Regions from separate parts of the Stutzerimonas chloritidismutans genome, predicted to be linked through region 2. Evidence: predicted binding sites of a transcription regulator. Region 2 holds the regulator's gene; each other region holds the start of a gene.
The links. The regulator FliA, encoded in region 2, starts transcription of late flagellar genes. The targets are predictions, from matches to a motif close to CTAAAGTTTNNNNNNNNNNNGCCGNTAA.

Region 1 (9,752 bases), 2.2 Mb from region 2:
GGCGAGTTGTGTCTGTTGCTGCTGCTGAGCGCCCTGCTGACCGAGCCAGATCAGCGCGGCGGCGGCGCCGAGCCCGATCAGGCTGGCTGCGAGGCCACCGAGCAATGGCTTGAGGGTGAAACCGCCGCGCTTGCTGCGGGTGTCGGTCGGGTTCAGAACGCCTGAATCCTTGGCGGTGCGCTTGAAGAGTGCCATGAAGCTCCTCGAATCATCCTGAAAGGTAAGCGGTGCGCGGTGACTCAGTGGCTGCCGGAGTGCCCGAAGCCGCCAGCGCCGCGGTCGCTGCTGTCGAAACTGTCGACCAGTTCGAAGCGGGCCTGTACCACCGGTACCAGCATCAGCTGCGCAATACGCTCGCCGACGGCGATGGTGAAGGCGCTCTGGCCGCGGTTCCAGCAGGACACCATCAGCTCGCCCTGGTAGTCCGAGTCGATCAGCCCGACCAGGTTGCCGAGCACGATACCGTGCTTATGGCCCAGGCCCGAACGCGGCAGGATCAGCGCCGCAAGTCCCGGGTCGCCGATGTGGATGGCAATGCCAGTGGGAATCAGCAGCGTCTGGCCCGGCTCGAGCACCGTGTCGCTCTGCAGCATGGCGCGCAGGTCGAGGCCGGCAGAGCCCGGTGTCGCATATTCGGGAAGGGGGAAGTCCTGGCCGAGGCGAGGGTCGAGAATCTTGGCTTGGAGTGCGTGCATGTCAGGACTCTTTGTAGCGGTCGGCGATGAAGGCCACCAGCGCGCGGGCGATATGTCCCTTGCTGGCCTGGCCGAAACGGGTTTCGTGTTGCTGGCGGTCGATCACGCTGACGGCGTTGTCTTCGCTGTTGAAGCCGATGCTGGGGTTGGCCACGTCATTGGCGACGATCAGATCGAGATTTTTGTCGCGCAGCTTGCGAGTGGCGTACTCCAGCAGATTCTCGGTTTCTGCGGCGAAACCGACGCAGAACGGACGGTCAGTGCGGCTGGCCAGCGTGGCGAGGATGTCCGGGTTGCGCACCATCTGCAGCAGCAGGCCGTCGCCGGTCGTGGGGTCTTTCTTCAGTTTGTGTGGTGCCACCACTTCCGGGCGGTAGTCGGCTACCGCCGCAGCGGCAACAAGAATGTCGCAGGGCATCGCCGCTTCGCACGCGGCGAGCATGTCGCGGGCGCTGACCACGTCGATGCGCTGCACGCGATCGGGCGTCGGCAGGAACACCGGGCCGGTCACCAGCGTCACTCGCGCACCGGCCTCGGCGGCCGCCTCGGCCAAGGCGAAGCCCATCTTGCCGGAGCTGTGGTTGGTGATGTAGCGAACCGGGTCGATGTTTTCCTGGGTTGGACCTGCAGTGATCAGCAGGTGCTTGCCCGTCAGCAGGCCGGTCGCGAAGCAGTCCGCGGCGGCCTGGGCGAGTTCGTCGGCCTCGAGCATGCGGCCCATGCCGACGTCGCCGCAGGCCTGGCTGCCGGAACCGGGGCCGAACAGACGAATGCCGCGTTCGAGCAGCAGTTCGCGATTGGCCTGTGTGGCGGGGTCGGCCCACATGGCCTGGTTCATGGCTGGTGCCAGGGCGACCGGGGCATTGGTCGCCAGCACCACGGTGGTCAGCAGATCATTGGCGACGCCTTGCGCCAGGCGGGCCATGAGGTCGGCGGTGGCCGGCGCGATCAACACCAGGTCGGCCCAGCGCGCCAGTTCGATGTGACCCATCGCCGCTTCGGCGGCGGGGTCGAGCAGATCCAGATGAACCGGGTGGCCGGAGAGCGCCTGCAGGGTAAGAGGCGTGATGAACTCACGTCCGCCCTGGGTCATAACAACCCGGACTTCGGCACCGTGGTCGCGCAGGCGACGGACCAGTTCGGCGCTCTTGTAAGCGGCAATACCGCCGCCGACGCCCAGGACGATGCGTTTACGATACAGCCGCTGCATAGGCCTGCCTTGTAATCTCGTAGGGACTCTCCGGAGTGAGAACCAGGTCAGAACACGCCCGATACCCCGGAAAAATGACGGGCTAAGATAGCACAGCGCCCACAGCGGAAAAGTGGGCTTGCTCGACAGGGAGAAGACATGAGCATACGTGACTGGCCGGCGGCGGAGCGGCCGCGGGAAAAGCTACTCGAACAGGGCGCTGCCGCGCTTTCCGATGCCGAATTGCTGGCGATATTCCTGCGCACCGGGGTCGCCGGCAAAAGCGCGGTGGATCTGGCCCGACACCTGCTCGCCGAGTTCGGCAGCCTGCGCGCGCTGCTGGAGGCGGAGCTTGATCAGTTCAGCGCGCACCTGGGTCTGGGACCGGCGAAATTTGCCCAGCTGCAGGCTGTGCTGGAGATGGCCCGCCGGCATCTGGCCGAGCGGCTGCGCCGCGATTCGGCACTGGAGTCGCCGCAGGCGGTGCGAGACTTCCTCAAGGCGCGGCTGCGGCATGAGCCGCACGAACTGTTCGGCTGCCTGTTTCTCGACTCCAAGCATCGCGTGCTGGCCTTCGAGGTGTTGTTCCACGGCACCATCGATGGCGCCAGCGTCTACCCGCGGCAAGTGGTTAAACGTGCCCTTGCGCAGAATGCGGCGGCGGTCATCCTCACGCACAACCATCCATCGGGCGTGGCCGAGCCGAGCCAGGCGGATCGTCAGCTGACCCTGAGGCTGAAAGAAGCGCTGGCGCTGATCGATGTGCGGGTGCTCGATCACTTCATCGTCGGTGACGGCGAGCCCCTGTCGATGGCCGAATACGGCTGGATGTGAGCGCTACGCCAGCAGCGGCACCAGCAGCAGTGGGCCGAGCACCAACAGCACGAAACGGCCGTTCCAACCGAAGGCGATGCGCCACGGCGATAATTGCGCGTGGCGCGCCAGCATCAGTGCCGAGGGGCCATAGGGCGACAGCAGCATGGCCAGCGAAAAGCCGATCAGCAGCGCCACTGCCGGCTGCATGATCGCCACGCCGTGTCCGGCCAGCTGCGCGAGCAGTGCGGCGCACAGGCTCAGGGAGATGATTGGCGCGACACCGAGCAGGGCCAGGGCGATGATCGCCAGCATGCCGGCACTGCCAAGACCGAACAGCGCCAGCGGCGTGCTGCTGAAGTGGCTGGCGAGTCGTTCGACCGGGATCAGCACTGCCGTAAGTCCGCCAAGCAGTGCCGAGCAGGCGAAGATAAAGGTTTCGTTGCGCATGCCGGCCAGGGTGTCGCGTACTTCGGCATAGGCGGTTGTCGGCGATCCACCCTGATACAGCAGCAGCCCGACCACCGCGAGCGGCACCAGCAGCATGGCGGCCTGGGTCGCCGACAGTGGGGTCAGGCTGGCCAGCAGCGCGATCAGCAGGATGCCGAGCAAGCTGCCGTACAGCAGGTTGCGCAGCCCCTTTGCCGACCCGGTAGGGCTCGAGTCACTTGCCGGGGCAGCGGTCTCCCGCAACTGCCGCAGACGATGGTTTTCCATCGGCCAGCCCACCAAAAGCAGGATTGCCCCGCAGACCAAGCCGAATGGCAGCAGGGCGCTCCAGCTCAGTCCCGGCAACTCGCGGGTGAGGATCGCCACCGCCACGCTGGTCGGTGCCAGCAAGGGCACCAGGGCGAAGCCGCGCAGGGCTGTCACCATCACGCCCCTGGCGCCCTCGCGGCGCTGGCTCGGGCTATGCGACTGCCGATCCAGATAACGTTCCAGTGAACCGCAGACCAGATTGAGCATGCCGAAACTCAGCACCGAGCTGATCGCAAAGGTGCTGAACAGGTAGCTTGGATAGAGGCTGGTACGGGGTAGCCGCAGTAAGAGCCGATGCAGCTCGCCGAGCTGCGGCATCCGCTTGACCGCGCAATGGGCAAGCCCGAGCGCGCCGATGAACGCGCCGTAGTAGGCCGCGGCGCCGAGCATCCGCTGGGTCTGCTGCCAGTCGGGGTCACGGAACAGTGCCCAGTAGGCGAACAGCCCCAGCGTGACCAGCCCGAGCCGGCGCGGATAGGGCATCAGCGAGCGCCAGTGCCAGGCGAAGAAAAGCACCAGCAGCGCACCACTGATCACGCTCGGCAACCGCAGGCGCGTTACCAGCGCGAATAGCTCGCAGACGAGCGCCAGCGGGAGCAGGGCAAGCATCGCTCAGGGCAGCTCGCTGCGCAGCTTGCCGCGCTTGTATACGCCTTCGCCGAAGGCCAGCAAGTGGTCCTTTTCGTCCAGCAGGTCGCAGCTGGCCATGAACACCTTGTGCCCCGCGGAGCGGCAGACAGCGACAGCACGGATGCGGCTGCCGGCTGGTGCCGGTGCGCTGAAGTTGACGTTCATCGACAACGTGGTCGCCACGCGACGCTGTTCCGGCTGTTCGACCCAGGTTCCGCAGAGGCCCATCGCCACGTCCAGCAGGGTTGCCGTGACGCCGCCGTGCAGGTTGCTGGCGTTGTTCAGGTGACGCGGCAACAACAGCAGTTCGACCACCGCGCGCTCCGGGCCGTACTCCTTGAGCTGGCAACCGAGGTCCTGGAAGAACCCGGTCAACGAGCTTTCGACCTGTTGCAGTGTGGCGGCTGGATAGGGCTGATCGGACATGAGCGAGCGGGTTCGGCGGCTGACTTGCGCTGGAGATTGGCAGTCTTTACGCTCATGGTCAATTCGATGGAATCTTGTTCCGCACTGCGGAATATCGCATTGCTCGTTAGGAGGTTTGCATGTTTGAGCGTATCGGCATCGTCGGCGCGGGCGCCATGGGCCGCGGGATCGCGCAGTTGTTCGCCAGCGCCGGCAAGCAGGTCTGGTTGCACGATGCACGCAGCGCGTCGATCAGCGAGGCGCTGCGCTTCAACCGCGAGCTGCTAGGACGCGGCGTGGCCAAGGGGCGGCTGAGCGTCGCCGAACTGGACGCCACGCTGGCCCGAATGCAGGCGGCGCCTGCGCTGGCCGATCTGTCCGGCTGCGATCTGGTGATCGAGGCGATTGTCGAGAATCTCGAGGCCAAGCAGGCGTTGTTCATCGAGCTGGAGTCCTTGCTCGCCGAGGACACGGTGCTGGCGACCAACACCTCATCGCTTTCCGTCACACGCATCGCTGCTGCCTGCCAGCACCCAGCGCGGGTGGCGGGTTTTCACTTCTTCAATCCGGTGCCGTTGATGAAGCTGGTGGAAGTGGTGCGCGGTGAGCGCAGCGATCCGCAGGTCATCGAGCGGCTGGTCAAACTGGCCGAAGAGGCTGGGCATTTTCCGGCAATCACGCCGGATACTCCCGGCTTTCTGGTCAACCACGCCGGTCGCGCCTACAGCACCGAGGCGCAGCGCATCCTTGCCGAGGGTATCGCCGATGCCGAGCAGATCGACCGCATCCTGCGCGACGGCCCGGGCTTTCGCATGGGGCCGTTCGAGCTGTTCGATCTCACCGGGCTGGATATTTCCCATGCGGTGATGGAGTCGGTGTATCAGCAGTTCTATCAGGACCCGCGCTATACACCGTCCTACCAGGCGGCGCAGCGGGTCGCCGCGGGGTTGCTCGGACGCAAGACCGGACAGGGTTACTACCGCTACGAGAACGGCCAGCAGATCCGCACGCCGGAGCCGCAATGGCGGCCGATAGTCGCCGAGCGCCCGTTCTGGCTGGACAGTCAGGATGCCGAGCTGCGTGGCCGGCTGGCGGCGTTGTTGTGCGGGGCTGGTACCCAGCTGGAAACCGGTGAGGCGCCGTCTGAGCGCGCCATCTGCCTGATCACCCCGCTGGGCGAGGATGCCAGCACGATGATCGCCAGGCTTGATCTGCCCGCCACCCGCAGTATCGCCTTCGACCTGTTCGCCGACTTCGATCGGCGCCGGGTACTGATGCGCCAACCGGCGCTCGACCCCGCGCTCGAAGCACAGGCGCAACAGGCCCTGAGTCACGATGGCGTGCCGGTGGAGGTGATCAACGACTCGCCCGGTTTCGTCAGTCAGCGGGTGGTGGCGAGCATCGTCAATCTCGGTTGCGAGATCGCGCAGAAGGGCATTGCCGACCCGCAGATACTCGACCGCGCAATCACCCTGGCGCTGGGCTATCCGAAAGGGCCGCTGGGCTTTGCCGAGCATTACGGTGCGGGACGAATTCTCGCCATCCTTGAGGCGATGCAGGGTTGCTATGGCGGCGAGGCACGTTATCGCCCCAGTCCCTGGCTGCGCCGGCGCGTGCGGTTGTGCCTGCCGCTGACCGCGCCTGATCGTCCGGTCGCCGGCTGACGACCGACGGTTACTCGAGATGAGGTGGATCGCTTCAGTTTGTGCGGCGGCGGCCGTTAAGACTGGGGTGAGCCTCCGATGACGGCACGTTGCTACTAAGGCACTACTGTTCTTTATTGGAGGGTATGCGTACAACGTCGGATCGATCCGACAAGAACAAGAGGCCGACCATGAGCCCCGCCAACCGCCACCCCAAGGCCGCCGTGTTCCATGCCGTGCTGATCATCGGTCTGCTGCTTGTGCATTACTGGCTGACACCGCCCCTGCTTGTGACCGGTGCGCTGCTGATGGTGGCGGCGCTTTGGCCCTGGTTCACCTCGTGGGGTGTGGTGGCCGGCGGCGCCCCGCCTGCCGACGGGGCGCCGCAGAGCTTCGCCGAGCTGACCAAGAATCTCTCGCGCAGTACCTGCCACAACGCCCTGTCTGCTGCCCAGGTCGCCTTCAGCGCCGAGCAGCTGGCCATCCGCTTGAAGTCGCAGCTGCAGGCTGTCAGCGAAATTGCCAATGGTGCCCAGGCTATCGCCGCCACCGAGCAGGACAGCGCGGAGCGGGCCCGCCACACACTGGATGCCGCGCAAGCGGTGCGCGAGCGCAGCGATACCGGGCAAGCCGAACTGCAGCGCGCCATCGAACGCATGCAGCAACTGAGTGCTCAGACCCACGCCAGCCGCGAGCTGATTGACGGGCTTTCGGCGCGGACGGAGGAAATCCGCCGCATTACCGACGTGATCCAGTCCATCGCCAGCCAGACCAACCTGCTGGCTCTCAACGCAGCCATCGAGGCCGCCCGTGCCGGTGAGGCCGGTCGCGGCTTTGCCGTGGTCGCCGACGAAGTACGCAGTCTGGCGGCGCGCACCTCCAGCGCTACCGAGGAGGTCGGTCGCATGGTGGCCGACATCCGCGAGCAAAGCGAAGCAGTGGTCAGCTATATCCAGCGCCAGGGCAACGAGCTGGACGCCGCCGCCGAGCAGATCGCCACCACCGGTGAGCAGCTCAGCGGCATCGCCGAACTGGCCGGCAGCGTCGAAAGCCAGGTCGAGCAGATCACCACCGGCACCGCCGACAACCATCAGCGTCTGACCGGGCAGTTCGTCGCCCTCGATCAGCTGCGTACCGATGCCCTGGAGAGCGAGGAGCAGACCCGCCAGCTCGAGCTGGCGGCGGAACGCCTGGTGGCCCAGGCCGAAAGCGCCAGCGAGCAACTGGCCGAGGTCCAGCTCGACGATTATCACCAGACCATGTTCGACCTGGCGCGTCAGGGGGCTGCGGCCATCAGCGCGCGTTTCGAGGCTGATATCCAGGCCGGACGCGTCAGTCTCGATGACCTGTTCGACCGCAATTACCGGGCGCAGGCCAATACCGATCCGGTGAAGTATCAGACCCGCTTCGACCGCTATGCTGACGAGGTCTTGCCGGCGATTCAGGAGCCGGTGCTGCAGAAGCATGCCGCATTGGTCTACGCCATCGCCACGACGCCGGAGGGCTACGTGCCGACCCACAACCGCGCGTTCAGCCAGCCGCCGGTGGGCAACCCGGAGATCGATCGGGTCAAGAGCCGTAGCAAGCGCCTGTTCAACGACCGCACCGGCGGGCGCTGCGGCAGTCATCAGCGCCGCCTGCTGTTGCAGACCTACAGTCGCGATACCGGCGAGCTGATGCACGACCTGTCCGTGCCGATCATGGTCGGTGGGCGTCACTGGGGTGGTCTGCGGCTGGGCTATCGCCCCGAGCAATAGCCCGGCAACCACCGATGTTGGCGCGATCGCCCTGTGTCCGGCGGCGCTCCAGTCGCTGCGACCGACTAAGCTTGGTGAGACGCGACTTCCGGAGATGCCGCCAATGAAGACCCTCACCGATCATTTGGCACAGTACGCGGCCTATCATCGCGATCCACGCAACCTCCTGACCCATTTCATCGGCATTCCGCTGATCGTGCTGGCGGTGGCGATCCTCCTGTCGCGGCCGGGCATCGAATGGGCCGGGTTGTGGCTAAGCCCGGCGGTACTGGTGTCGCTCGCCGCTGCGGTTTTCTACCTTCGTCTGGATCTGCGTTACGGCTTGCTGATGAGCGCCGTGCTGCTGCTCTGCGTATGGCTGGGCGCAGTTCTGGCCGGCACAACGATGGCGCTGTGGCTGGGCGTTGGCGCGGGATTGTTCGTGCTCGGCTGGATCATCCAGTTCATCGGGCACTACTTCGAGGGTCGCAAGCCGGCGTTCGTCGACGATCTCACCGGGCTGATCATCGGGCCTTTGTTCGTCGCTGCCGAGCTTGGTTTCATGCTCGGTCTGCGCGAGCCGCTGCGCCTCGCCATCGAGGCGCGGGTCGGTCCTGTGCGTCTGCGCGACTCAGCCGCCCACGGCTGAGTCAGGGCTTCGCCGCCATCCACTGATCGCTGAGGCTGCGCGCATGGCGGTCGACCATGATTGGCGCGAACGGCCGGCCTGAGGCGGTGGTGAAGTTGTTGCTGCCGCTGTTCATGTCTTCCAGCGCCACCTTGAGGAAATCCCAGCGGGTCTTGAGTTTGGCCAGCGCGGGATCGCGCTTGCCATCCAGTTCGGCCAGCTGAGCGTCGATCGCCGGCACCAGATGGCGCTCGTCCTGCCCGAGATAGGTGTCCGGCTGTTCGCGAGCGATCTCGAACGAGCCGATGTAGGCACGGCTGAGGTATTGAACGGCCAGGTATTCAACCTTGGCTGGCAGTTCGGCCTGAGCGTCCGCCCCTTGCTGAGCGCGAACGGCGGTGAGGAAGTCGCGCAGTGCCTTGCTCATCTCCAGCGGCCAGCCCCAGGGCATGTCGTCCTCTTCGTAGCCGAAGCCGGCGCCTTCGCGCAGCCGAGCCTGAAGCGCCTGGTGACTTTCGCGCAGGGCGCTGGTGGGATTGGCGACATTGAACAGGGCTGCATTCAGCGCGCGGATGTCGTCTTCCAGACGCAACAGGTGCGCCTTCTGAAAGCCTTCGCCGCGGTAGAGCAGCAGGCTGCTGGTCGCGCGATTGGCGTGGATCTGCAAGTTCTGCAGCGCAGAGCTGGTTTCGGGCGGGGCCGCCTCGGTAAAGCCGGGCAGCATTACGAGTATCAGTAATAGCCAGAAGCGAGTTAAACGGTCCATTGTCGTGCTCCTTTTTATTTTTATAGAAGCTATGCGTGCATGGCAGCAGCACGCTGGAGCCTAACGGACTGCTGGCCGAGTGGTATCACCCCAAAGAATGATTTGTGACGGCTTGTAGCCAAACGGACGACATCGTGCGGCAGCTTGTTGCGAACCTAGTGGCCTGTGCGGTGAGTTGGTTGAGGCAAGTTCGGCTGAACATGGCTCCGGGACAAGGCGCTGCGGCGGGTCATAGCGGGCCTATGGCAAGGAGCAGTAACGCGGTATTGGGCCATGGGTGCCGAAATGACCAACCGAACTTACCAAACAGGCCACTAAAGCATCTTCTCCAGGCCGATGACGTCGGCGAACCAGGCGTTGAAGCGTCGCCAGAGCCCGCCTGGCTCCTTTTCGATGGTGCGCAGACGGCCGCCATCCTCGGCGATCCACGTGAGCTGCTTGCGGCCGTCGCGCTCCACCAGGCGAACTTCGTAGCTCAGTGCCGGCGA
Region 2 (9,752 bases):
CATCACTCCTAGCGGCAGCGCTCCCATCCGAGGTAAGCGCTGCCTGACTGAATCAAATCCTGCGTGCGTAGCGCTTGAGCATGCTGGGAACATCGAGAATCAGCGCGATGCGGCCATCGCCGGTGATCGTCGCACCGGACATGCCAGGCGTACCCTGCAGCATCTTGCCAAGCGGCTTGATGACCACTTCTTCCTGGCCCACGAGCTGATCGACGACGAAGCCGATGCTCTGATTGCCGACGCTGAGAATTACTACATGGCCTTCACGCTGCTCTTCCTGAGCCGCATCGTTGACCAGCCAGCGCTTGAGGTAGAACAGCGGCAGCGCCTTGTCGCGGACGATCACCACTTCCTGGCCATCGACGACGTTGGTCCGCGACAGGTCGAGGTGGAAGATCTCGTTGACGTTGACCAGCGGGAAGGCGAAGGCCTGGTTGCCGAGCATGACCATCAGGGTCGGCATGATCGCCAGGGTCAGCGGCACCTTGATCACCACACGCGAGCCCTGGCCCTTGGTGGAGAACACGTTCACCGTGCCGTTGAGCTGGGAAATCTTGGTCTTGACCACGTCCATACCGACACCGCGGCCGGACACGTCGGAAATCTCGGTCTTGGTCGAAAAGCCCGGCGCGAAGATCAGGTTGTAACACTCCAGATCGCTCAGGCGGTCGGCGGCATCCTTCTCCAGCATGCCTTTCTCGACGGCCTTGGCGCGCAGGACGTTGGCATCCATACCCTTACCGTCATCACTGATGATCAACAGGATGTGGTCGCCTTCCTGCTCGGCGGAAAGCACTACCCGCCCGGTACGCGGCTTGCCGGCGGCTTCGCGCTCCTCGGGCATCTCGATACCGTGGTCGACAGCGTTGCGCACCAGGTGCACCAGCGGATCGGCCAGGGCTTCGACTAGGTTCTTGTCGAGGTCGGTTTCTTCACCGACGAGCTCAAGGTTGATCTCTTTCTTCAGGCTGCGAGCCAGGTCGCGGACCAGGCGCGGGAAGCGACCGAAGACCTTCTTGATCGGCTGCATGCGGGTCTTCATCACCGCACTCTGCAGATCGGCCGTCACCACGTCGAGGTTGGAGACGGCCTTGGCCATCGCCTCGTCGCCGCTGTTGGAGCCCAGGCGTACCAGACGGTTACGCACCAGCACCAACTCGCCGACCATGTTCATGATCTCGTCCAGGCGTGCGGTATCGACGCGCACGGTGGTCTCGGCCTCGGCCGGAGGCTTTTCCGCCGGAGCAGCAGCGGCCGGCTTGCTCACCGCAGCTGCCGGAGCGGCCTTGGCCGGAGCAGCAGCAGGGGCAGGCTTGGGCGCCGGTTTGATCGGCACAGCCGCAGCAGGTTCAGCCGGGGTCTCTACGACCGCAGGCTCGAACTTGCCCTTGCCATGCAGTTGATCGAGCAGTGCTTCGAACTCGTCGTCGGTGATCTCATCAGCTGCACCAGCTGTACCACCGCCCTTTGCCGGTTCAGCGCTTGCTGGCGCAGCGGGTTCAGCCGGGGCCGCTTCGAACTTGCCCTTGCCATGCAGCTGGTCCAGCAAGGCTTCAAATTCGTCATCGGTGATTTCGTCACTAGTCGGCGCAGCAACGAACTCGCTCTCGGCAGGCATCGAGGCACCCGCAGCGGCAGAGAATTGTCCCTTGCCATGCAGCTGGTCGAGCAGCGACTCGAATTCGTCGTCGGTAATCTCGTCGGTGGCAGGGCCAGTCGCTACTTCGGCCGCAGCCGGCTCGCTGGCGGACGGCTGAATGGCATCGAGCATCTGTTCGAATTCGCTATCGGCGCCCTCGGACCGGGATTCGGCCACGACCTGCGGTTCGACTGCCGGCGCTGGCTCATCAGCCGAGGCTGGCTCCGCCAGACGTGCCAGCGCCGCAAGCAACTCACGCGAGGCTGGCGTCGGCTCGACGCGCTCGCGGACCTGGCTGAACATCGCGTTCACGGCGTCGAGCGCCTGCAGAACGACATCCATCAGTTCGGAATCGACTCGACGCTCACCCTTGCGCAGGATGTCGAAGACGTTTTCGGCGATATGGCAGCACTCCACCAGCTCATGCAGCTGGAGGAACCCGGCACCGCCCTTGACCGTATGGAACCCGCGAAAAATCGCATTGAGCAACGCCATGTCATCGGGGCTGCTTTCCAGCTCCACGAGTTGCTCGGACAATAGTTCGAGAATCTCGCCGGCCTCTACCAGGAAGTCCTGGAGGATTTCTTCATCGGCGTCGAAGCTCATATTCACTTCCCCTAAAAGCCCAGGCTTGAAAGCAGATCATCGACATCGTCCTGGCCGGAAACGACGTCTTCACGCATATCGGCATGCATCTGCGGACCTTCACCCTTGGAAGGCTCTTTTTCTTGTTTTTTCTTTTCCTGCTCGGCGCGCATCGCCTCGCGGTCATGCTGGATGCCTGCCACGCGATCAACCTGCCCCGCCATCAGGACAAGATTGAGCAGGTTGCTTTCGAGGTCACTGATGAGGCGGGTCACTCGCTTGATCACCTGCCCGGTCAGATCCTGGAAGTCCTGAGCCAGCATTATTTCGCTGAGGTTCTGCGACAACTGGCCGCCGTCGTTCATGCTGCGCTGCAAGTACTGGTCGATGCGCTTGACTAGGTCGCGGAACTGATCGGCGTTCATTTCACGACGCATGAAGCGCTGCCAGTCGGCTGTCAGGCTCTGCGCCTCATAGCTCACATAGTTCACCAGCGGCGCTGATTCTTCGACCAGGTCCATGGTGCGGTTGGCAGCCTTCTCGGTCATCTCCACCACGTAGGACAGGCGATCGGTCGCGTCCGTGATCGGCGACGGGTCGCCGCCGGTGGCGCAGGTGTCCATCTCGAGCTTGACGATGGCGTTGTGCAGCTCTCGGGTGAGCTTGCCAACTTCCAGGTAAAGCCCGTGGTTGCGCACCTGATTCAGCTCATTGAACATCTGCGTCGCTTCATCGAAGCGGCCCTGCTGCAGACTTTCGATCAACTTGGGTGCATGCGCCTTCAGAGTCGCTTCGAACTCTGCCAGGCTTTGGTCTGCTTGCGTCATAGTGCCCTCGCGGCGTTGCTGCTTCAGCCGTTGACGCGCTCGAAGATCTTCTCGATCTTCTCCTTGAGCACCTGGGCAGTGAAAGGCTTGACCACATAGCCGTTAACCCCGGCCTGGGCGGCTTCGATGATCTGATCGCGTTTCGCTTCGGCCGTCACCATCAGCACCGGCAGGTGCTTGAGGCGCTCATCGGCACGCACAGTGCGCAGCAGATCGATGCCGCTCATTCCCGGCATGTTCCAGTCGGTCACCAGGAAGTCGAAGCTGCCGCTCTTGAGCATCGGCAGCGCGGTAGTACCGTCATCCGCTTCGGCGGTGTTGGTGAACCCCAGATCACGCAGGAGGTTCTTGATGATTCGTCTCATCGTCGAGAAGTCATCGACGATGAGGATTTTCATGTTCTTGTCCAAGTCGACCTCCGTAAGTCCCAAAATGCCTCAGCAAACCGAGCACGTCATACCGCAAACAATCGTCAATTGGCGCGCCATTCGCCGAGGCGCGCGCGCAAGCGCGCAGCGCACTGGCTATGCAACTGGCTCACACGCGACTCGCTGACCCCCAGCACCTGACCGATTTCCTTCAAATTCAATTCTTCGTCGTAATACAGCGACAGCACCAGCTTTTCACGCTCGGGCAGGTTGGCGATGGCGTCGGCCAGCGCCTGCTGAAAACGTTCATCCTCGAGATCACGGAACGGCTCCGGGTGGAGACTGGCAGCGTCTTCCTCGAGCTCGCCATGATCGCCTTCCTGCAGCAGATCGTCGAAGCTGAACAGGCGACTGCCCAGCGTATCGCCCAGAATGCCGTAATACTCGTCGAGACTTAGCTTAAGTTCGGCCGCAACCTCGTGATCTTTAGCGTCGCGCCCGGTTTTCGCTTCGATCGCCCGGATCGCCTCGCTGACCATCCGCGAATTGCGATGCACCGAGCGCGGCGCCCAGTCACCCTTGCGGACTTCGTCCAGCATGGTGCCGCGAATGCGGATACCTGCGTAGGTTTCGAAGCTGGCACCCTTGCCCGCGTCGTATTTCTTAGCTGCTTCCAGCAGTCCGATCATTCCAGCCTGAATCAGATCGTCCACTTGCACGCTTGCAGGCAGACGCGCCAACAAGTGGTAAGCGATTCGCTTGACCAATGGGGCGTACTGATCGATCAGGCGGTACTGCGCATCCTTTGCCTGAGCCTTGCTGTAATACATAGCGGATCCGGCACCTGTCATTCGTGGCTGGGTGAAGCGGGGCTGATGAGGCGCTCTACGAAGAACTCGAGATGACCCCGCGGCGTCGCCGGCAGCGGCCAGGTATCAACCTTCTGCGCGATCGCCTTGAAGGCTAGTGCACATTTCGAGCGCGGGTACGCTTCATAGACAGCGCGCTGCTTCTGCACGGCCTTGCGCACCGCTTCGTCGTAAGGAACCGCACCGACATACTGCAGCGCCACGTCGAGAAAGCGCTCGGTAACCTTGGTCAGCTTGGCGAACAAATTGCGGCCTTCCTGCGGTGCGTGAGCCATGTTGGCCAACACGCGGAAGCGGCTGATGCCGTAATCGCGGTTCAGCAGCTTGATAAGTGCATAGGCGTCGGTGATGGACGTGGGCTCGTCGGTGACCACCAGCAGCACTTCCTGAGCTGCGCGCACGAAGCTCACCACGGAATCGCCGATGCCAGCCGCGGTGTCGATGATCAGCACGTCGAGCTCGTCGCCAAGCTCGCTGAACGCCTGGATCAACCCGGCGTGCTGCAGGGAAGACAGCTGCACCATGCTCTGCGTGCCGGATGCGGCCGGCACTACGCGGATGCCGCCCGGCCCCTGGATCAGTACGTCGCGCAGATCACATTCGCCAGCGATGACGTCAGCCAGGGTGCGCTTGGTGGTAAGCCCCAGCAGCACGTCGACGTTGGCCAGGCCAAGGTCGGCGTCAAGCAACACCACACGCCGGCCGAGGTCGGCCAGCGCCAGTGCCAGATTGACCGACACGTTGGTCTTGCCGACGCCACCCTTGCCGCCAGTCACCGCAATCACCTGTACGGGATGCATACCCATGTTCACATGCCTATATCTTGCTGGGGCCTTGCGGCCGGCGATGCGTCCGCATGGCACGCATCTGATTCATTCGAGTACCGCTGTCGCAGCATCATCCAGCCCGCCGTGACGAGCCGTTGTACAACCCGGCGAACATGTCGGCCATGGTTTCTTCGCTCGGCTCCTCGCCGGACTGCAGGCTCACCGCCCGACTGACCAGCTGATGGCTGCGCGGCAGATGCAGGTCGTCAGGAATCCGGGGACCATCGGCGAGGTAGGCTATCGGCAAATGCTGGCTGATCGTGAGACCGAGTACATCGCCAAGGCTGCCCGCCTCATCGAGCTTCGTCAGGATACAACCGGCCAGCCCACAACGACGATAGTTGTGCCATGCGGCCTTAAGCACCTGGCTCTGGCTGGTTGCCGCCAGCACCAGGTAATTCTTCGATTTGACGCCCTTGTCCGACAGCGCTTCGAGCTGCATGCGCAGCGTCGGATCGCTTGCCGGCAAGCCGGCGGTGTCGATCAGGATGATCCGCTTACGCGCCAGCGAGGCCAGCGATTTGCTCAGCGGCTGGCTAGGATCGATCTGCACCACCGGCACGTCGAGGATCCGGCCCAGTGTCTTGAGCTGCTCCTGCGCACCGATCCGATAATTGTCCATGCTGGCCAGCGCAATGCTCTGCGCGCCGTGTTTCAGCACGTAGCGAGCAGCCAGCTTGGCCAGCGTAGTGGTCTTGCCGACGCCTGCTGGGCCGACCAGAGCAATCACACCGCCCTCTTCCAGCGGCTCGTTCTTGGTGACCTTGATTGCCTGCGCCAGATACGCCAGCACCATGCGCCAGGCCTGACGCGACTCGTTAATGCCGGCGACCTTTTCCAGCAGGCTACGCGACAGCTCGGCCGGCAGGCCCAGGCGCTGCAGACGGCGCCAGAGGCCTGCCTGCTGCGGGCGACGGCTCTGCTCCTGGCCCCAGGCGATCGAGCCGAGCTGCACTTCGATCAGCTCGCGCAAACCGTGCAGTTCCGAGTACATCGCTTCGATGGCACGGGAGTCGGCCGCGGGGGAAGGCTCGGCGACCGTATCGGGCTGTGCCTTGCTGGCCGCGACGGCAGGCTTCTCGTCAACCAGTTGACGATCCTGCATCTTCGCGCGCGGCGCAGCGCTCAGCTCGGCATGTGCATTGGCCAGGCGCGACTGCGTCTTGCGCAATTCGGCTTCCAGCGCCGGGTTGGGCTTGTTGGCCGCCGGCGCGGACTGCATGGGGTAATCGAGCACAGCGGTCAGCTCGACGCCACCGGCCACCCGGCGATTGCCGATGATCACGGCATCGGCGCCCAGCTCGTCGCGAACCATTTTCATGGCGATGCGCATATCGGCGGCGAAGAAACGTTTGACCTGCATGGCCTGTACCCTCGGTTAATTCTGACCCACCGTCGAGACGATGGTGACCTGCTTGTTGTCCGGTATTTCCTGGTAGGCCAGAACATGAATGTTCGGTACAGCCAGACGCGCGAATCTCGACAGCATCGCCCGTACCGGGCCGGCTACCAGCAGTACCGCCGGCTTGCCGAGCATTTCTTGACGCTGTGCTGCTTCTACCAGAGACCTTTGCAACTTTTCGGCCATTCCCGGCTCCAGCAAAATGCCGTCTTCGGAGCCTTGACCAGCCTTCTGCAGGCTATTGAGCAAAATCTGTTCCAACCGAGGCTCCAGAGTGATCACAGGCAGCTCCGGCTCTAGTCCCACAACGTTTTGCACGATTGCGCGAGACAATGCGACGCGTACCGCAGCAACCATTGCGGCGGGATCTTGACTCTTGGCGGCCGCATTGGCGATGGCCTCGGCGATGGTCCGGATGTCGCGCACCGGCACCTGCTCCTGCAGCAAGGCTTGCAGCACCTTGAGCAGCGTGGACAGCGAAACCATCCCAGGCACCAGCTCCTCGGCCAGCTTGGGCGAGCTCTTGGCCAGCAGCTGCAACAGCTGCTGGACCTCCTCATGGCCAAGCAGTTCGTGGGCGTGCTTGTGCAGCACCTGATTGAGGTGGGTGGCGACCACGGTACTGGCATCCACCACGGTATAACCAAGCGACTGCGCCTGATCACGCTGGCTCGCTTCGATCCAGACCGCCTCCAGCCCGAACGCCGGGTCTCTGGCGGTAATGCCATTGAGCGGACCGAACACCTGGCCCGGGTTGATCGCCAGCTCCCGATCCGGATAGACCTCAGCCTCGGCCAGACTCACCCCCATCAGCGTCAAGCGATAGGCGTTGGGCAACAGATCGAGGTTGTCACGGATGTGAACCGAGGGCATGAGAAAACCCAGGTCCTGCGAGAGCTTTTTGCGTACGCCCTTGATTCGGGCCAGCAGCTGGCCACCCTGGTTGCGATCCACCAGCGGAATCAGACGGTATCCAACTTCCAGCCCCACCATGTCCACCGGGGTTACATCGTCCCAACCCAGCTCCTTGGTTTCGGCCGCACGCTGGGCCGGGAGCAGATCCTGCTGTTTCTGTACTTCCTGCTCGGCCTTCTTCACGACCTGCTTCTGCCGATGCCAGATCCAGTAGGCACCCGCTGCAGCCGCGGCGCCAAGGCCGAGAAAGGACATGTGCGGCATGCCGGGAACCAGACCCATGGCAATCATGATTGCCGCGGAAACGGCCAGCGCCTTGGGCGAGGCGAACATCTGCCGCTGCACCTGCTGCCCCATGTCCTCGGAACTGGTAACGCGGGTAACCATGATGGCCGCCGCGGTGGACAGCAGCAGCGAAGGAATCTGCGCAACCAGGCCATCACCGATGGTCAGCAGTGCATAGACCTGGCCGGCATCGCTGAAGCTCATACCGTGCTGCGCCATGCCGATACCGACGCCGCCGATCAGGTTGATGAAGAGAATCAGCAGACCGGCGACGGCGTCACCACGGACGAACTTCGAGGCACCATCCATGGAGCCGTAGAAATCAGCTTCCGACGACACTTCACTACGACGCTTCTTGGCTTCTTCCTGGTCGATCAGGCCGGCGTTGAGGTCGGCGTCGATCGCCATCTGCTTGCCGGGCATGGCATCAAGGGTGAAGCGCGCACTCACTTCCGAGATGCGGCCGGCACCCTTGGTCACCACGACGAAGTTGATGATCATCAGGATCGCGAACACCACGATACCGACGACGTAGTTGCCGCCGATCACCACATTACCGAAGGCCTCGATCACATGGCCGGCAGCGGAGCCGCCTTCATGGCCGTTGATCAGCACCACCCGCGTCGACGCCACGTTCAACGCCAGACGCATCAGTGTGGCAACCAGCAGAATCGTCGGGAACACTGCGAAATCCAGCGGGCGCAACGCATAAACGCTGACCAGCAGCACGACGATCGACAACGCAATGTTGAAGGTGAAAAGCAGATCCAGCAGGAACGGCGGCACCGACAGCATCATCATGCCCATCATCACGAGCAGCAGCAGCGGCACGCCGAGGTTGCCGCGCCCCGCACCCGTCAGGCCATTGCGAATATTGATGAGTTGCGTGCGATCCAACGTAGCCCCCGGGGATACAGAACGAATTCTTGACGCGACAAGCGTCCTGCCCGGGTTATAGCAAGAAGGGGTCCAACTTCTGCGGCCCGTCGCAGAGCCCGCCGCACGGTCTGTCCCCAGACAGACCTGCGAGCCGCCGCGCCAGCGAACGCCACCGACAACTGGCAGTCACACTAGCAACCGGCGACAGCCCGTCGCCGTTCGTACAAAGGAGCTTCCAGATGAAACAGTGGATCATCGCCGCGCTGGCCGGCTGCACTGCGGTCGCCGTTCAGGCTGATACATTGAACGTCAAGGTGAACGCCGTGACGGCCCAGGGCGTCGGCGAATCGGTCGGCAGCGTCAAGATCGAAAACAGCGAATACGGGCTGGTGTTCCGCCCCGAGCTATCTGGCCTGCAGCCTGGCGCCCACGGCTTTCACGTTCACGCCAAGGGCAGTTGCGAGCCGGCCGAGATCGATGGCAAGCAGACCCTGGCTGGCGCAGCGGGCGGTCACTGGGACCCGAAGAACAGCGGAAAGCATGGCGAACCCTGGGGTGACGGCCATATGGGCGACCTGCCGGCGCTGTACGTCGACAGCGAGGGCAAAGCCAGTCAGCCAGTGCTGGCGCCGCGCCTGAAGAGCCTGGGCGATATCAAAGGCTTGGCGCTGATGGTTCACCAGGGCGGAGACAATCATTCCGATCATCCGCAACCCCTGGGCGGTGGCGGTGCGCGGGTCGCCTGCGGCGTCATCGAATAACGCTGGGTCACGCGGCGAGCCGGCGATCGCCGCGTGATGCGCCTCAGTCGTCGCGGCGCAGATTCGGCGGGATGGGCACATCATTCAAGGGGTCCGGCCGCCGCCCCTTGCCCGCGCGGTACTGGCGCAGCTGATAGACGTACGCCAGTACCTGCGCCACTGCCAGGTAAAGGCCGGCAGGAATCTCCTGGTCCAGTTCGGTCGAGTAGTACACCGCCCGCGCCAACGCCGGTGATTCCAGCACCGTCACCTTGTGCTCCTGGGCGATTTCGCGAATCTTCAGCGCGACGAAGTCGCCGCCCTTGGCCACCAGCCGAGGCGCACCGCCCTTGTCGCCGTCGTATTTCAGGGCAACGGCGAAGTGCGTCGGGTTGGTGATCACCACGTCTGCGTCG
Region 3 (9,752 bases), 530 kb from region 2:
AGCCGTCCGCCGGCCAGGTGATGCTCGAGCCGAACGTGCGCCTGGGCAAGCTGCGCCAGGATCAGTTCGCCTACGAAGAATTCAACGTGATCGACACGGTGATCATGGGCCACGAGGAACTGTGGAAGGTTAAGGCTGAGCGCGACCGCATCTATTCGCTACCGGAAATGAGCGAAGAGGATGGTATGAAAGTCGGCGAACTCGAAGGTGAGTTCGCCGAAATGGACGGCTACACCGCAGAATCCCGTGCCGGCGAACTGCTGCTTGGCCTGGGTATTCCGCTGGAACAGCACTTCGGCCCGATGAGCGAAGTCGCTCCCGGCTGGAAGCTGCGTGTACTGCTGGCCCAGGCGCTGTTTTCCGATCCGGATGTGCTGCTGCTGGACGAACCGACCAACCACCTGGACATCAACACCATCCGCTGGCTGGAAACGATCCTCACGGCGCGTAACAGCACCATGATCATCATTTCCCACGACCGCCACTTCCTGAACTCGGTCTGCACCCACATGGCGGACCTTGATTACGGCGAGCTGCGCCTGTTCCCGGGCAACTACGACGAGTACATGACCGCGGCGACCCAGTCGCGCGAGCAGCTGCTGTCGGACAACGCCAAGAAGAAGGCGCAGATCGCCGAACTGCAGACCTTCGTCAGCCGCTTCTCGGCCAACGCCTCCAAGGCCAAGCAGGCCACCAGCCGCGCCAAGCAGATCGACAAGATCCAGCTGGCCGAGGTCAAGCCGTCCAGCCGTATCAGCCCGTTCATTCGCTTCGAGCAGACCAAGAAGCTGCACCGCCAGGCAGTGACCGTCGAGCGCCTGTCCAAGGGTTTCGACGACAAGGAACTGTTCAAGAACTTCAGCTTCACCGTCGAGGCCGGCGAGCGCGTGGCGATCATCGGTCCGAACGGTATCGGCAAGACCACCCTGCTGCGCACCCTGGTTGGCGAACTGACCCCGGACAGCGGCAGCGTCAAATGGACCGAAAGCGCCGACTACGGCTATTACGCCCAGGACCATGCCCATGACTTCGAGGATGACGTCAGTCTGTTCGACTGGATGAGCCAGTGGACTCAGGGCGGCGAGCAGCTGGTGCGCGGCACCCTCGGCCGCATGCTGTTCTCCAACGACGAGATCCTCAAGTCGGTCAAGGTCATCTCGGGTGGCGAACAGGGCCGCATGCTGTTCGGCAAGCTGATCCTGCAGAAGCCCAACGTGCTGGTGATGGACGAACCGACCAACCACCTCGACATGGAATCCATCGAGGCACTGAACCTCGCGCTGGAGAACTACCCGGGCACGCTGATCTTCGTCAGCCACGACCGTGAATTCGTCAGCTCGCTGGCGACCCGCATCATCGAGCTGTCGGAGAACGGCGTGACCGACTTCAGCGGCAGCTACGATGACTACCTGCGCAGCCAGGGCGTAATCGTCTGATCCTCACCCTGCCCGCGTATCGCAGCGCCTTCATCGAGGGCGCTGCAGATTCATAGGCAACTCTCGGTAACGCGCGGCGCAGTGCTTCAGCTAGGTAAAGCGCCTGCCGAGAAAGTCCAGCAGCAGCGCGTTCACCCTCCCCGCCTGCTCGTTCTGAATCCAGTGGCCGCACGGAGCCAGTTCGTGCCGTTCCAGATCAGGCACCCATTCTGGCATCTTCTTCAGCGTGTAGGCCTCGAGCTCACCAACCGGGTCATGGTCGCCGATCAAAAACATGGTCGGCTGCGTGATCTTGCGCCCCTGCAGTGGCTCGGTAACCTGCCAGTTGCGTTCGAAGTTGCGATACCAGTTCAGCGCACCGCGAAAACCGTGCTCGGCGAACGTCTGCCGATACACCGCCAGATCGTCTTCTGAGCACCAATCGGGCAACAGCCCCGGCTGCATGTCGTCCTCGAACAAGGTGCCGTCGGCCGGTTTGTTCTGCAGCAACAGGTTCCTTTCCTGGTAATACATCAACAGGCGCAGGGTACGATCAATGTCGGCATCCAGTTCACGCTCGGCGCGACCGGGCTGCTGGAAATAGAGGATGTAGTTGAATCGATCACCGCTGGCTTCGCGCATGATTTCGGTCGCAGGCCGCCGCGGTCTTCCGGCGAAGGGCACCGACATGGTCACCAGCGCGGTGACCCGCTCCGGCTCCAGCAACGCGAGATACCAGGCGACCATTGCGCCCCAGTCGTGCCCGATTAGCGCCACCTGCCGGTGACCGAAATGATCCATGGCCGCACGAACGTCCCCACACAGCGTCAGCACATCGTAGGCCGAGACGTCCACTGGCGCGCCGCTGAGCCCGTAGCCACGCATCTCGGGAACGAACACGCGATAACCAGCCGCCACCAGTGAATCGATCTGATTGCGCCAGGAATACCAACACTCGGGGAAGCCATGCAGCAGCCAAACAGGCCTGCCCTCTTCGGGTCCGGCGCTATAAAGACTGAGCGATATACCGTTCAGGTCGAGCTGGAAATGGTCCGCAGTACTGTTCATGAGGCCTCCTGACTGGAGGCCTCACTATGGCAAAGCCAGGCGCGCGTGTGCGCTGTATCAGCAGGGCGAAGGCCGCGACATCGCGCCGATGGATCAGCCCTGGGCGCTGGCCCAGTCGATCAGCCCGAACTGCCAGGTAGCCAGAATCAGCAGGCCGAAGCCGATCCGGTACCAGGCGAACGCCGCGTAGCTGTGATTGCCGATGAACTTGAGCAGCGCCCGCACTGCAAGCATCGCGAAGATGAACGAGGTGACGAATCCGACCGCGAACACGGCGAAATCGCCCGGCTGAAAGAGCTCGCGGTACTTGTAGCCGGAGTACACCGCCGCGCCGACCATGGTCGGCATGGCCAAAAAGAACGAGAACTCGGTAGCCGCCTTGCGCGACAGGCCGAACAGCAGGCCGCCAATGATGGTTGACCCCGACCGCGAGGTGCCGGGCACCAGTGCCAGGCACTGGGCGAAGCCGACTTTCAGTGCCAGTGCCCAGTTCATGTCGTCGACCGTTTCGGCACGAATGATGTGATCACGCCGTTCGGCCCAGAGCATCACGACACCGCCGATCACCAGCGCGGTGGCTACGGTGATGGGGTTGAACAGGTATTCGTGGATCAGGTCGGCAAAAGCGACACCGAGGACAACTGCAGGCATAAAGGCGATCAGCAGGTTCAAGGTGAACTTCTGTGCCTGAGACTCCTTGGGCAGGCCAATCACTACGTCCAGGATCTTGCGCCGATACTCCCAGATCACCGCGAGAATTGCCCCGAGCTGAATGATGATGTTGAAGGCCAGCGCCCGCTCGCCACCAAAACCGATCAGGTCCGCAACAATGATCTGGTGACCGGTACTGGATACCGGCAGAAACTCGGTTACACCCTCGACCACGCCCAGAATCAACGCCTGAATCGCAACCCAAAGATCCATCTATTCCCCTAAAGCGATGCAGCCCATCGCGACTCAATGCAACCAAGGTATATGTCAGAAAGCCATCTGGCCGGCTGTTCTGACTCGTTCGAGAGAACTAAATTCCTCTGCAAACGAAACGGGGCTCATTTTTAGCCACGGGCGGCCGAAAAGCTATACAGGGTGCCGCGAAACGACCGCATTCAGAAGGTCGACAGCGGCGCGACAGACCCACCGATCAGCCAGAACAAAACGATAAGAAAGTCCCATCAGGAGCCCTATTCATGAATCTGCTGCGCAACGTTCCCATTAGCAAGCGCCTCTGGCTGATCCCCGTGGTCGCCGTCGTCATGCTGTTCATCCTCGGCATGCTGATGATTCAGCAGGTCCGCGCCGATTTGTATCGTGGCAAGCAGGAAGCAACTCGGAACATAGTCGAGGCTGCATCCGGCGTGCTTGAGTACTACCGGGCACAGGAGACCAGTGGCGCCATGACCACGAGTGAAGCCCAGAAGGCGGCCATGGAGCAGATCCGCCTGCTGCGCTACGACGGTCAGGACTATTACTGGATCAACGACCTCGGCCCGACCATGATCATGCATCCGATGCAGCCGAAGCTGGACGGTCAGGACCTGTCGAAGATCAAGGATCCGGAAGGCAAGGAACTGTTCAACGAGATGGTCAAGATCGCCCAGCGGGACGGGGCTGGTCTGGTCGACTACATGTGGGCCAAGCCCGGTGAGGCAGATCCGGTGCCGAAGATCTCCTACGTGCAGTTGTTCAAGCCTTGGGGCTGGATCATCGGCTCGGGCATCTACGTGGACGATGTCGAGCAGGAATTCTGGAACTATCTGACTCGTTTCTCCCTGATCGGCCTCTTTATCTCGGCAATCATGGCCGTGCTGGTGGCGATCCTGATCCGCAGCATCGTGCGCCCCCTGCGCCACACCATGTCGGCGATGGCGAATATCGCCAGTGGCGAAGCCGATCTGACGCGTACTCTGGATGTATCCGGCAACGACGAGCTGAGCACCCTTGGCCGTGACTTCAACCGCTTCACCCAGAAACTGCGCACCGTGGTCGGTCAGCTGTTCGAGACAGCCGGCGCGCTGGACCAATCCTCCCGTTCGCTGAGCCAGCTTTCCGGTCAGGCCCATGAGCAGAGCCAGCAGCAGATGCTGCAAATGGAGCAGGTCGCCACGGCCGTCAACGAAGTCACCTACGCCGTACAGGAAGTCGCGAAGAACGCCGAGCATGCCTCCAGCGAAGTCGGCAACGCCGAAAATCAGGCGGGCCAGGGTCAGCGCAATATCGAAACGAGCCTGCAGCAGATCGACGAGCTTTCCGCGACCATCGGCCAGGCCGTCGACGTGATTCAGTCGCTGGCTGATGAAACCACCAAGATCGGTTCGGTACTGGAAGTGATCGGCTCAATCGCCGAGCAGACCAACCTGCTCGCGCTCAATGCCGCGATCGAAGCTGCCCGAGCCGGTGAACAGGGCCGCGGTTTCGCCGTGGTGGCCGACGAAGTTCGTCTGCTGGCGCAGCGCACGCAGCAATCGACTGCCGAGATACATAGCATGATCGAACGCCTGCAGAAGAACTCCGGCGCTGCGGTAAACGTGATCATGGAAAGCAATCGCGCCTCCCAGCTCACCGTAGAGCAAGCCAGCCAGGCCGGCGAGAGCCTTGGCGAAATTGCCCAGGCGCTGCGCAACCTCTCAGGCCTGAACGCATCCATCGCCAGTGCCACGCTGCAACAGTCCCACGTGGTCGAGGACATCAACCAGAACGTGACCCAGGCGGCCGGGCTGGCGCAGGAAAGCACCCTGGCTGCCGAGCAGTCCAGTGAAGCTGGTAAGCGCCTTGGCGAACTCGCCGATCAGCTGAATCGTCTGCTGAGCCAGTTCAAGGTCTGATAAACCCTCTGCCTGCGGCCCGCCAGATGAGCAGGCCGCAGGCACTTCGACGAAGCAGGCGCCCCGCCCCACGCTCCATCGCGGAGCACGCCCTTAGAGATTCGATACATTTCCCGTCGCGACAGGTTGTCGCACGGGATTTTTTTTGCGTCCCGCGCCGATTCCCTCACGCTGCGCATGCCGTTGCGAAGTTCTTCAATATTTACAGGGAGTTAGCTCAAACGTACTAAGCCGACTCGGCCAGGCGTCAACGTTATACTTTTGGCTAATTGCAAAGCCCTTCAAATTTTTTCGAACTCGCATGTGACTCGTCAGTCCTCTGGGTACATCAACTGCAATGTAAGGCCAACGCCAACGAGCTTGGCTGCAGGTATTTTGGGTATCACACAGAGAGACATGCCCCATGCACACCCCGCTGCGTATCAATGAAGCCCTTTTGATCACCGACCGCGCGTTCAAGCCCTTCCAGTGCGTTGCCTGGACGCTGCCCGAAGGAAACGGTGAAGTCAGCATCACCGTCGTCGACCGCGACGAGGCCCGTCTGCTAGGCCGCTGCAAGATGTCCAGCAGCGTGTTCACCGATCCCGTGAAGCTCGGCGAAACCCTGGAACAGACTCGCGCACAGCTGAGCCGCGACGGCGCGCATCTGTCGCCCTGGCACATGCCAGAGTAACCATGGCTTGCAACGAACAAAGGCCTGCGGCGGTGCCCCAGGCCTTTTTTCATGCCCCGAATTCGGCTACGCCAACTGCTCTACTGATCCATTCGCGTGTTTAACGGTCCTAAACAACAACACGTGAAACAGGAGAAGCTCATGAAAGGTGCAGAAGCGTACGTCAACGATCAATGGCAAAGCTGCGGCCTCGCCGACCTTGCGCAAGAGCCGGGCGCCCATACCGTCACACTGCACTTCATCGTGCCGCGAGATGCCCAGATGCCGGGCCTGATCACGCATATAGGCGAAATCGCACAGCGGCACCTGAGCGATTTCTATGACGGTCGAGCCGTCAGCCACAAGCCCGCAACCGGCTCGGTGGTGGGCGACGGCAGCGGTGACGGAATCAACCTGGAATTCGAGATAGCAGCCGCGCATTGACCCTGGTGGACGTCGGCGTCAGCCAAAGCCGAGCTTGAAGAAATCGCACCGAATGCCTGGAAGGACGATTCAAGATGACCCCCTTTGACATGCAGCGCATGCTTCTGCACGAATTTCCCTTGATGTTCGTCGCCGAAGTGGCGCTGCGGGCACTGCTGGCCTTCGTTGCCGTATTCGTCTTTCTCAAGGTCAGCGGCCGTCGCGGCATTCGCCAGCTTTCGGTGTTCGAGCTGGTGATTATCCTGACCCTCGGCTCCGCCGCGGGCGACGTTTCATTCTACGAAGACGTGCCGTTGCTGCCGGTCGCAGCGGTGTTCGCCACCCTGCTGGCGCTGTACCGCCTCACGGTGTTCTTCATGAATCGCAGCCCGCGATTCGAAGCCTGGCTCGAAGGCCGTCCCGTCACCATCATTCGCGATGGCATCTATGAGCTGCGCAGCCTCGACAGCCTGAACATTTCTGCCGATGAATTCTTCATGGAGCTGCGCCAGCAAGGGGTCGAGCACCTCGGCCAGGTAAGGCTCGGCATTCTCGAGAACGATGGCAACGTCAGCCTGTTCTTCCATGAAGACCATGCGGTACGCCCTGGATTGTCCGTCCTCCCGCCGGAATACCGGCCGGTCTTCCGCCAGGTGCCGGCGGCCGGCATGTACGCCTGCAGCCGCTGCGGTTTTCCTCAGGCGCTGGAGAGCCAGCAAAGCCAACAATGCCCGCGGTGTTCCAATCCAACCTGGTCGAAGGCGCTTTCCACACAGAGATCGCGCTGATACACGGTCAGAACCCCCATCCTGCTGGCCGGTCAGTTGTTAGAGGCGCCGGAATTCGCTTCCTGGATACGCCTTCTCTACTCACTGCAGCAGGAGCACACCATGCTTGGCGACTATTCATCGATCAACGACCACCTCGACACCGCGCGCAAACATGCCGATCAGGCTGAAACCGAAGCCAAACCCGAGCTCTATCGCGAAGCCATCGACGAGCTGGTCGCAGCCATTCGATTGCTGATGCGCAACAGCAACGAAAAGGATAGTTGAGCCCATCCAAAAGCCTCGCCGGTAGCTACTCCGACGAGGCCATAGCGGGAACGGTCATACATGCGCAACGACACCCTGATGGACGACCCGGTGCCCCTGGCCGAGGGCACTCGCCCTGTTCCTGCCGATGAGACCGGCGACACCGGTACGCTGCTGTGCCCAACACTGCCGCCGGACCTGCATTACGTCGATGATTCCCAGCCAGGCATCCGCCGCAGGCGACTGCGCGGCAAGTTCGTCTACTTCGAGCCGAACGGCGAGCGCATTCGCGACGAGGAGGAAATTCGTCGCATCAACAAGCTGGCGATTCCACCCGCTTATCGTGACGTATGGATATGCCCGGATGCTCAAGGGCATCTTCAGGCGACCGGGCGCGACGCCCGTGGACGCAAGCAATACCGCTATCACACGCGTTGGAGAGAGATTCGCGACAGCGACAAGTACGAACGAATGCTCGAGTTCGGTGAAGCCTTGCCGAAACTGCGCCGCGATCTGGAAAAACACCTGGCTAGACCCGGCATGGCGCGTGAGAAGGTCATGGCCCTGGTGGTCATGTTGCTGGAGTCGACCCTGATCCGGATCGGCAACTCGCGCTATGCGAGGGACAACCGATCCTACGGGCTGACGACCCTGCGTACGCGTCACGTGGATGTCAAAGGAACCTCGATCCGCTTCCACTTTCGAGGCAAGAGCGGCGTGGAGCACGAAGTCACCCTGCGCGACCGTCGGCTGGCCAGGCTGATGCGCAGCTGCATGGAGCTGCCGGGCCAGCAGCTGTTTCAGTACCTGGATGAAGATGGTCAGCGCCGCGCGGTCAGCTCCAACGACGTGAACCTTTATCTTCGCGAGATGACCGGCCGCGACTTCACTGCCAAGGACTATCGCACCTGGGCCGGAAGCGCGCTGGCACTGGAACGGCTACGCAAGCTGGACGCATCCACGGAAGCCGTCGCCAAGCAGAATCTGGTCGAGACGGTGAAGCAGGTCGCCAGCCAGCTGGGCAACACCCCTGCGGTCTGCCGCCAGTGCTACATCCACCCGGCGATTCTGCAAGCCTTCAGCGCAGGCGAGCTGGCTGATGTGCGCGCCGCGCGCAAACGCAAGTGGCTCAGCGCCGAAGAGGTCGCGTTGCTGGCTTTTCTCCGCAAAGCGGCGGGCTGAAGCGCTAGTGCTGATGCAGGGTGACGCGATTGCGACCGGCCGCCTTCGAGGCATAGAGCGCCGAATCGGCCCATTCGATCAGTTGCGCATGACTGTGGGTGGGGACGCTGAGGTCCGCAACACCCAGACTGATGGTGAAGCGAATGCGGTGCTGCTCGTGCTGAACCTCGCGGCTCTCCACCGCATGCCGCAAACGCTCTGCAAAGGTCATTGCACCCTGTTTGTCGGTATCCGGTAGCAGTACCACGAACTCTTCACCGCCGTAGCGGCCAGCCACGTCCGAATCGCGCAAATTCTCGCGAATCAGCTCCGCGACCTGCTGAATCACGGTATCGCCTACCTGATGTCCATAGGTATCGTTGATCGCCTTGAAGTGGTCGATATCGAACATAACCAAAGCCGCCTGGCTGTCATAGCGGCGATGACGAGCGTAATCCAGGCGGAGCATCTCTTCCCAGTGCCCGCGGTTGTAGAGCCCGGTCAACCGGTCAGTGCTGGACAGGCGCTGCAACTCGGCATTCGCCGCCTGCAACTGGCGGCGGTTCACGGCGACATCGGTGACGTCATAGATGATCAGGCACACCTGGTCGATGCTGCCGTTGACGCCCTTGAGAGGCAGCAGCGTGGTGTTCTGGTACATGAAGTCTTCCAGCCCGGTGATCGGCTGGTAGTTCTTGAAGCGCAGCAGATAAGGGCGCTGCTCCCAGATGGTGAAAGATGGCGTACCGAGGGTCATCACGCTTTCCACCTTGCGGCGGAACCAGTCTTCATCGACTTCGGGAAACAGCGTGAAGAACGACCGATTGCGCGCATTCTCCGGCTGCAAACCGGAACGGTTTTCCATGAAAGTGTTCCAGACCTCGACACGGTAGTCGCGGTCCAGCACGACGACGCCCACGTCGATGCTCTGGACGATCGCCAGCAACCAGTGAAGCTCGTTCAACTCGGCAGAATTGCTCATGCTCAATCCATCAGGTGGGCAAGCTTGCGCGTCAGCAGCTCGACCGAATCTTCCGTGAACAACAGCAGCAGGTCAAAGTGGATATCGTGCCCTTCCAGGCTGTAGCTGATTTCCACCGCCAGGGTCTTCTTCCATCGGGCACTATTGAGCCGGATCAGCTCGTCGATCGATGCGTGCTGCCCCAGCACCTGCGGG

Region 1: LLJ08_RS18240 (methyl-accepting chemotaxis protein) is a predicted target of FliA. The motif match lies at 6,188-6,215, and genes of this name have one in related genera.
Region 3: LLJ08_RS10180 (methyl-accepting chemotaxis protein) is a predicted target of FliA. The motif match lies at 3,532-3,559, and genes of this name have one in related genera.

The regions. Positions count from the first base shown of each region.
Region 1 covers NZ_CP086067.1:3,881,827-3,891,578, reverse strand. The annotation lists gene LLJ08_RS21045 (phosphomannomutase/phosphoglucomutase) at 1-195, opposite strand, end outside; gene dut (dUTP diphosphatase) at 240-695, opposite strand; gene coaBC (bifunctional phosphopantothenoylcysteine decarboxylase/phosphopantothenate--cysteine ligase CoaBC) at 697-1,905, opposite strand; gene radC (RadC family protein) at 2,044-2,718, shown strand; gene LLJ08_RS18255 (hypothetical protein) at 2,722-4,065, opposite strand; gene LLJ08_RS18250 (PaaI family thioesterase) at 4,069-4,512, opposite strand; gene LLJ08_RS18245 (3-hydroxyacyl-CoA dehydrogenase) at 4,632-6,155, shown strand; gene LLJ08_RS18240 (methyl-accepting chemotaxis protein) at 6,326-7,891, shown strand; gene LLJ08_RS18235 (Mpo1 family 2-hydroxy fatty acid dioxygenase) at 7,995-8,519, shown strand; gene LLJ08_RS18230 (hypothetical protein) at 8,521-9,264, opposite strand; gene LLJ08_RS18225 (phospholipase D family protein) at 9,579-9,752, opposite strand, start outside.
Region 2 covers NZ_CP086067.1:1,643,116-1,652,867, reverse strand. The annotation lists gene LLJ08_RS07745 (chemotaxis protein CheA) at 53-2,245, opposite strand; gene LLJ08_RS07740 (protein phosphatase CheZ) at 2,257-3,051, opposite strand; gene LLJ08_RS07735 (chemotaxis response regulator CheY) at 3,075-3,449, opposite strand; gene fliA (RNA polymerase sigma factor FliA) at 3,524-4,249, opposite strand; gene fleN (flagellar synthesis regulator FleN) at 4,267-5,094, opposite strand; gene flhF (flagellar biosynthesis GTPase FlhF) at 5,186-6,478, opposite strand; gene flhA (flagellar biosynthesis protein FlhA) at 6,494-8,614, opposite strand; gene sodC (superoxide dismutase family protein) at 8,836-9,357, shown strand; gene flhB (flagellar biosynthesis protein FlhB) at 9,401-9,752, opposite strand, start outside.
Region 3 covers NZ_CP086067.1:2,176,359-2,186,110, reverse strand. The annotation lists gene LLJ08_RS10195 (ABC-F family ATPase) at 1-1,436, shown strand, start outside; gene LLJ08_RS10190 (alpha/beta fold hydrolase) at 1,527-2,483, opposite strand; gene LLJ08_RS10185 (undecaprenyl-diphosphate phosphatase) at 2,577-3,407, opposite strand; gene LLJ08_RS10180 (methyl-accepting chemotaxis protein) at 3,671-5,305, shown strand; gene LLJ08_RS10175 (hypothetical protein) at 5,709-5,978, shown strand; gene LLJ08_RS10170 (hypothetical protein) at 6,120-6,401, shown strand; gene LLJ08_RS10165 (DUF421 domain-containing protein) at 6,476-7,168, shown strand; gene LLJ08_RS10160 (hypothetical protein) at 7,271-7,435, shown strand; gene LLJ08_RS10155 (DNA topoisomerase IB) at 7,496-8,596, shown strand; gene LLJ08_RS10150 (sensor domain-containing diguanylate cyclase) at 8,601-9,557, opposite strand; gene LLJ08_RS10145 (response regulator) at 9,560-9,752, opposite strand, start outside.